3 regions of the Staphylococcus durrellii genome follow, and region 2 is predicted to be linked to each of the others. Evidence: predicted binding sites of a transcription regulator. Region 2 holds the regulator's gene; each other region holds the start of a gene.

Region 1 (2,279 bases), 370 kb from region 2:
TAATTTTGCTAAATTATTAAAAGCTTCTCTAATTAGAACTATCGTTACGTTAGGCTTTTGTATACCTATGCTACTCGTCTTTTTAGGTGCATTCGACAGATTGGGAGAAGATGATATTATTCACAAGAAAACAACGTTTCATTCTACAAATAATGAGAAAAAAACAACTCAGTCTAAACGAGTTGATCATAATAAAGACACAGATAAACAAGTCGAGACAAAAGATGATGATAAAAAAGATTTAGCACCTTTGCTATTAGGTGATTCTGTCATGGTAGATATTGGTAACACATTTAAAGACAAAGTACCAAATGCTGATATAGATGGTAAGGTAGGAAGAAATCTATATGAAGCATTGCCATTAGTTAATAATCAGTACAAAGATAAAACTCAAAAAGGCGACCAAGTTGTGCTCGAATTAGGTACTAATGGTGATTTTAGTAAAAGTCAATTAGATGAATTAATTAATAGACTAGGAGAGGCAGACATCTATTTAATTAACGTCAGGGTCCCAAGACCGTACGAACAACATGTGAATGATTTGCTCGCTCAAGCCGCTAAAGAGCATTCAAATGTTAAATTAATAAATTGGTATGAAGCTTCAGAAGGCCATACTGAATACTTTGCACCAGACGGCATCCATTTGGAACAAAAAGGGGTAGAAGCGTTAACCGATCAAATCATTAATGCATTAAAAAAATAACAGTAAACCGGTAACCATTCACATTGGACGTTACCGGTTTTTTTATGCAGTAATGAGGAAATTAATATAATAAAAATGATGTATTTTTTTATGCTTTCGAGTTGATTCTTTAAGTAAAAGAGTCTATAATAAAATTAAGGTCAAAGAAAGTCAAAGTCAAAATAGATTTGACCTAACGCTAATTGTATAGGGGTGAAAATATTGGATATAAATCAAATGACCTACAAAGTGCAAAGCGTATTACAAAATGCGGTTGAGCAAGCTCAAACATATGAATTACAAAACGTTGAAATTGAAGCGATTTTAATATCAGCATTGTCTGAAACTGATAGTTTGTATCACAATGTTTTAGAAAGAGCAAATATTGATACAGAGCAATTAAAAACACAATATGAAAATAAATTAAAAGATTATCCTTTAGTTCAAGGGGATAACGTTCAATATGGACAGTATATTAGTCCCAAAGCAAATGAACTTTTGACTAAAGCCGATTCATATATGAAAGACTATGATGATGAATATATATCTATGGAGCATATACTATTAGCTGCGATAGCAATAGATGAAACAACAAAGCAAGCAGTAGCAAATAAAGCAGAAGTAGTAACAGAAATTATTAAAAAAATTAGAGGAGGGAATCACGTGACATCACAAAATCCAGAAGTGAACTATGAAACTTTAGAGAAATATGGACGTGATTTAGTTGAAGAGGTCCGACAAGGTAATATGGACCCGGTCATAGGAAGAGATGAAGAAATTCGAAACTCTATAAGAATTTTAAGTAGAAAAACAAAAAATAACCCAGTGCTTATCGGTGAACCGGGTGTAGGGAAAACAGCGATAGTTGAAGGCTTAGCACAAAGAATCGTGCGTAAAGATGTGCCTGAATCATTACTGGATAAAACGATATTCGAATTAGATTTAAGTGCACTTGTAGCCGGTGCCAAATATCGTGGAGAATTTGAAGAACGTTTAAAAGCAGTACTTAAAGAAGTTAAAGATTCAGACGGTAGAATAATTTTATTTATCGATGAAATACACATGTTAGTTGGTGCTGGTAAAACAGAAGGTGCTATGGACGCGGGTAACATGTTGAAACCAATGTTAGCAAGAGGTGAACTACACTGTATTGGTGCTACGACGTTAAATGAGTATAGAGAATATATCGAAAAAGATTCTGCATTAGAGCGTCGCTTCCAAAAAGTTAACGTATCAGAGCCTGATGTCGAAGATACGATCTCAATTTTAAGAGGATTAAAAGAACGCTACGAAGTATATCACGGAGTAAGAATTCAAGACCGTGCCTTAGTAGCTGCGGCAGAATTATCAGATCGTTATATAACTGATCGCTTTCTACCTGATAAAGCGATTGATTTAGTGGATCAAGCATGTGCCACAATTCGTACTGAAATGGGCTCTAATCCTACAGAATTAGACCAAGTCAATCGCCGTGTAATGCAATTAGAAATTGAAGAAAGTGCATTAAAAAATGAATCAGATAATGCAAGTAAGCAACGTTTACATGAGTTACAGGAAGAATTAGCAAATGAAAAAGAAAAACAATCTGAAATTTCAT
Region 2 (2,279 bases):
AATTCTTGATCTATTTGGTCATCTACTTTAGAAGCTTTTTCAAATAACGTATGCAACGATAAATCATTACCCATCGCTTGAATACGCAAATGATCTTCTTCGTTAATCATTAAACTTAATGATTCGTCATCATTTAATAGTACCGCTGCGGCAGGTTGTTTTATTAATTCAGGACTTATAAGATGTTTCGCAACGAGTTTATATTTACTTTGTTGGTCCATAGTATCTAACCTTTGCAAAGTTAACTCGGGAAGCGCATCTTGAACTTCGTTAATCACTCTTTCACCTTCTTTTTCGGAAGGATACATTAGCGGGTGTACGTGATTGTCTAAGTTACGAGCTAATCTAATTCTTGAAGACATGACTACTGGTTGTTCTATTTCGTCTTGCATCCATTCACTTATATGTGAATTAATTTTCTTTTCGCTCATCACGTGACACCTCACTATCTGACTTTAATGCTTTTATTTCATCCCTTACAACTGCAGCTTGTTCAAATTCTTGTTCTTCAATTAAATGACTTAAATAATTTGTTTTGTCTTCAATTTGTTTCTTTAATGCTAATTTTTTATATGACGAGTGTGGTGTTTTTCCAGTATGTTCAAATTGACCACCTTGTACACGTCTAACTATATCTATAATGTCTTCTTTAAATGTATCATAACACTCTGCACAACCAAACTTACCTACATGTGCTATATCTCTTAATGACATTTGACAAGTTGGACAGCGTTTTGCTTCTCTAAAAGTTATTTCATCAAAGTTGATACCGTGTTTAGAAGCAAGGTGCTGTAAAATCTGCTTAACAACAAATGCACCTTCGATATCATCTTGGTGATTTTCTACTTGTTTATCTTGAGTCCAAGGGTTACCACCTTGTGCACATGTAGTGCATACCCACTTTTCTTGAGTACCTTCTTGACCTTTAATCGATATTTTAACTTCTGCCTCATTTAAATGGCAATTTTCACATAACACGGCTATCACCTCGCCTTAATAGTAATTAATTATTGGCAGTAATCGTTTTAAAATGTTAGCCCGAATAATATCTCTAGCTACAATATCCATTTTTAAAGTTTCTCTATCAATAACTGCACTAATCATTTTTGCTTCTCTCTCAGTAATATAGGACTTTTCTAATAATCCGTCTATTATATAGTACGCTTGTTGTTGTGAAATAGAAGGACCAATAATTTGAAGTAAGTGATTAATATAACCAGTTTCGTCTTTATTTTCAATCTTAGTGATTCGAATATATCCTCCTCCACCTCTTTTACTTTCTATTTCATAACCATGTTTATTAGTGAAACGTGTTTTAATCACATAGTTTAATTGCGAAGGAACACAGTCGAAACGTTGCGCGACATGTGCACGTTGAATTTCAACAGCGTCTTCATTGGTGTCTTCAAATAACTTTTTAATGTACTGTTCTATGATGTCTGACATATTATGCATGATTATCACCTCTTTTTGACCTTCTTTGACTATATTATATGACCAACTTTGACCTTTTTCAACCAATATGATTTAAAAATTTTGAATAACTATGTTACTAATATTACTTTTATTGTATTATAGATGATAAGAAAAAAATAAAGGGATGAGAACATTATGCATATTATCATTGGCTTGATTGGGATAGTAGTATTTTTGGTACTAGCCGTGTTATTTAGCTCAGACAGGAAAAATATTCGTTGGAAATATGTTGGCCTACTGTTACTTATACAATTAGTTTTTGCATTTATTCTATTGAAAACTAAAGCTGGAATAACAGTCATTGGAGGAATATCAGACGGCTTTAACTATTTATTAGCAAAAGCGGCTGAAGGTGTTAATTTTGTGTTTGGTGGCTTTGAATTTGTAGATCCAAAAAACCCACCTTTTTTCTTTAACGTATTATTACCGATTGTATTTATTTCTGCTCTTATCGGTATCTTACAATATACAAAAATTTTACCTTTAATTATTAACGTTTTGGGATTCTTAATTTCTAAAATTAATGGGATGGGGCGTTTAGAGTCTTACAATGCTGTAGCAGCAGCCATTCTAGGGCAATCCGAAGTATTTATATCTTTAAAAAAAGAATTAGCTTACATACCTAAACAGCGTTTATACACACTTACAGCTTCGGCAATGTCTACTGTTTCCGCTTCAATAATTGGTGCTTATTTCACATTGATTGAACCTAAATATGTCGTAACAGCGGTTGTATTAAACTTATTTGGTGGCTTTATTATTGCCTCAATTATTAATCCATATCAAGTTGATGAAAAGGAAGA
Region 3 (2,279 bases), 270 kb from region 2:
TAATTAGTAATAACAAAGCACGAGGTGTATTTAATTTCACTACACCTATTGCCGAACGTCAAAATTTATTTGGTTATACACTTGGCCGTATTATGGATAAACCACATTACACTTGGGTGCCATCTACATTGATCCGCCTCGTATTAGGACAAATGTCTACGGTAGTACTAGACACTCAAAAAGTTATTCCTAATAAATTAGAATCTCTAGGCTTCAATTTCAAATTTAATAATTTAAAAGTAGCACTTGAAAATTTAGAATACTAAATAAAAAACAGTCCTATATAGGACTGTTTTTTATTATGATTCTGGTTCCATAACTTGGTCTACTAGGCCGTATTCTTTTGCTTCAGAAGCTGATAAGAAATTATCACGGTCTGTATCTTTTTCAATTTGTTCAATTGATTGACCTGTACGTTCAGCTAAAATTTGATTTAATTTAGCACGAGTTTTTAAGATATGATTTGCTGCAATTTCAATTTCAGTTGCTTGACCTTGAGCACCACCTAGAGGTTGGTGAATCATTACTTCAGCGTTTGGTAAAGCAAAACGTTTACCTTTAGCTCCTGCTGCTAATAAGAATGATCCCATAGATGCAGCCATACCTATACAAATAGTTTGTACATCTGGTTTAATATGTTGAATTGTATCGTAAATAGCAAAACCAGCCGTTACACTGCCTCCTGGTGAATTAATATAAAGATAAATATCTTTTTCAGCATCTTGTGCTTGTAAAAATAACAATTGAGATACAATTGAATTTGCTACATTGTCATCAATTTGAGAACCTAACATGATAATACGGTCTTTTAATAAACGTGAGTAAATGTCATAAGCACGTTCACCACGGTTTGTTGTTTCTATTACTGTAGGAATTAAATTCATTCTGTTTCCTCCTTAATTATAACTGTTGAATTTATTTTAACCCAAAAGTCAAAAATGGTCAAAACATAAACTCACCTTTTTTTTATTCTTTTCAAACTCATTATTGACCAATACTTTAAACATTTGTAAACTATTGATATTGTATATTTTACCCCTCGTAGTGTAATGGATAACACATAAGATTCCGGTTCTTAGAATAGGGGTTCGATTCCCTTCGAGGGGATTAATGATGTATAATTATATATTTTTAGAAATTGAAAATGCGTCAACAACAAGTTTTCATCAACTGCAACAAGCTATTCAAAAGTATATAATTTTTTATAATAATGAAGGAATTAAATTAAAATTTAAAGGTTTGTTTCCTAAAAATTTTAGGAAACAAACCTTTAAAATATTATTACTAAAAAGCTAACCAGCCACCTCGAAGGGTGGAAAAGAATATGTTAAATATATAAATTGAACATAAATTTGATATATTCTCTGCATTTAATGTATTTCATAACAAGGCAATATAGTATATAAAAGTAGTTAAGTAATATAATCATTTCCTACTCAAATGACAAATCGCCTGTCAACGTTAGTAATAAACTCTATAAATAAAGATAATCAGAACATTTAATATTTATAGCTATTTATGAATCGCACCAAAAGCCTCGTATATAATATTATCTCTAGTCTCTAGTTTTATAATGACAGTAGATGTCTGAATTAAGAGTACGCTTTTATTAATCTTTTTCAAGTCTATCCATCCTTGCCAGGACATAACTGTCTCAAAAATAATTTTCATCCTATATTTAGGATCAAAAACTATATAGTATTCACACTTCCATTAAAAATGGCTACCTTATATCAAAAGTATAAGGTAGCCATAAACGTTTTGTTTTTTACTGCTATTTAACAGAGGTCAGTTCACATAATGAATTAACTCTCTTATTTTGAGAACAGGTTTATGTCCTAGACACCTCTTTACGAATTTATCAAGCTATCTAAGTCTATTATTTTATTTCCTAAATTAAAATATTTTGTATTATGTGTTGCCATAATAATCGTGACACCTTCGTTATTTAATTGTTTAAATAATTTCATGACTTCATCACTATTACTTTCATCTAAATTACCCGTAGGTTCATCTGCTATCAAGACTTTAGGTCGTTTTAAGATAGCTCTTGCTATAGCAATTCTTTGTTGTTCACCGCCACTACATGTATAAACTTTAGCTTTTAATATCTTTTTGTCTAAACCAACATTGGCTATTACGGAAGTTATTTTGTCTTTATCTTTTTTCGTTATATTTAAAGGTAATGTCAAATTTGTATATACTGTTTCATTTACCAATAAACCGTAATTTTGATAAACATATGCAATATCTTCTCTCACTACATGTAATATATCTTT

What was found. The regulator CtsR, encoded in region 2, represses protease genes until heat stress. The targets are predictions, from matches to a motif close to ATGGTCAATAAAGGTCAAACA.
Region 1: a site for CtsR is predicted at 840-860, ahead of clpB (ATP-dependent chaperone ClpB). Genes of this name have one in related genera too.
Region 3: a site for CtsR is predicted at 929-949, ahead of clpP (ATP-dependent Clp endopeptidase proteolytic subunit ClpP). Genes of this name have one in related genera too.

What each region holds. Positions count from the first base shown of each region.
Region 1 is NZ_JADIIO010000001.1:1,803,749-1,806,027, reverse strand. It holds gene ISP02_RS08660 (acyltransferase family protein) at 1-703, shown strand, start outside; gene clpB (ATP-dependent chaperone ClpB) at 905-2,279, shown strand, end outside.
Region 2 is NZ_JADIIO010000001.1:2,176,797-2,179,075, forward strand. It holds gene ISP02_RS10525 (protein arginine kinase) at 1-431, opposite strand, end outside; gene ISP02_RS10530 (UvrB/UvrC motif-containing protein) at 412-978, opposite strand; gene ISP02_RS10535 (CtsR family transcriptional regulator) at 994-1,455, opposite strand; gene ISP02_RS10540 (NupC/NupG family nucleoside CNT transporter) at 1,612-2,279, shown strand, end outside.
Region 3 is NZ_JADIIO010000001.1:1,906,001-1,908,279, forward strand. It holds gene ISP02_RS09175 (TIGR01777 family oxidoreductase) at 1-266, shown strand, start outside; gene clpP (ATP-dependent Clp endopeptidase proteolytic subunit ClpP) at 300-884, opposite strand; tRNA gene ISP02_RS09185 (tRNA-Arg) at 1,036-1,107, shown strand; gene ISP02_RS13270 (IS3 family transposase) at 1,114-1,296, shown strand; gene ISP02_RS09195 (cell division ATP-binding protein FtsE) at 1,851-2,279, opposite strand, start outside.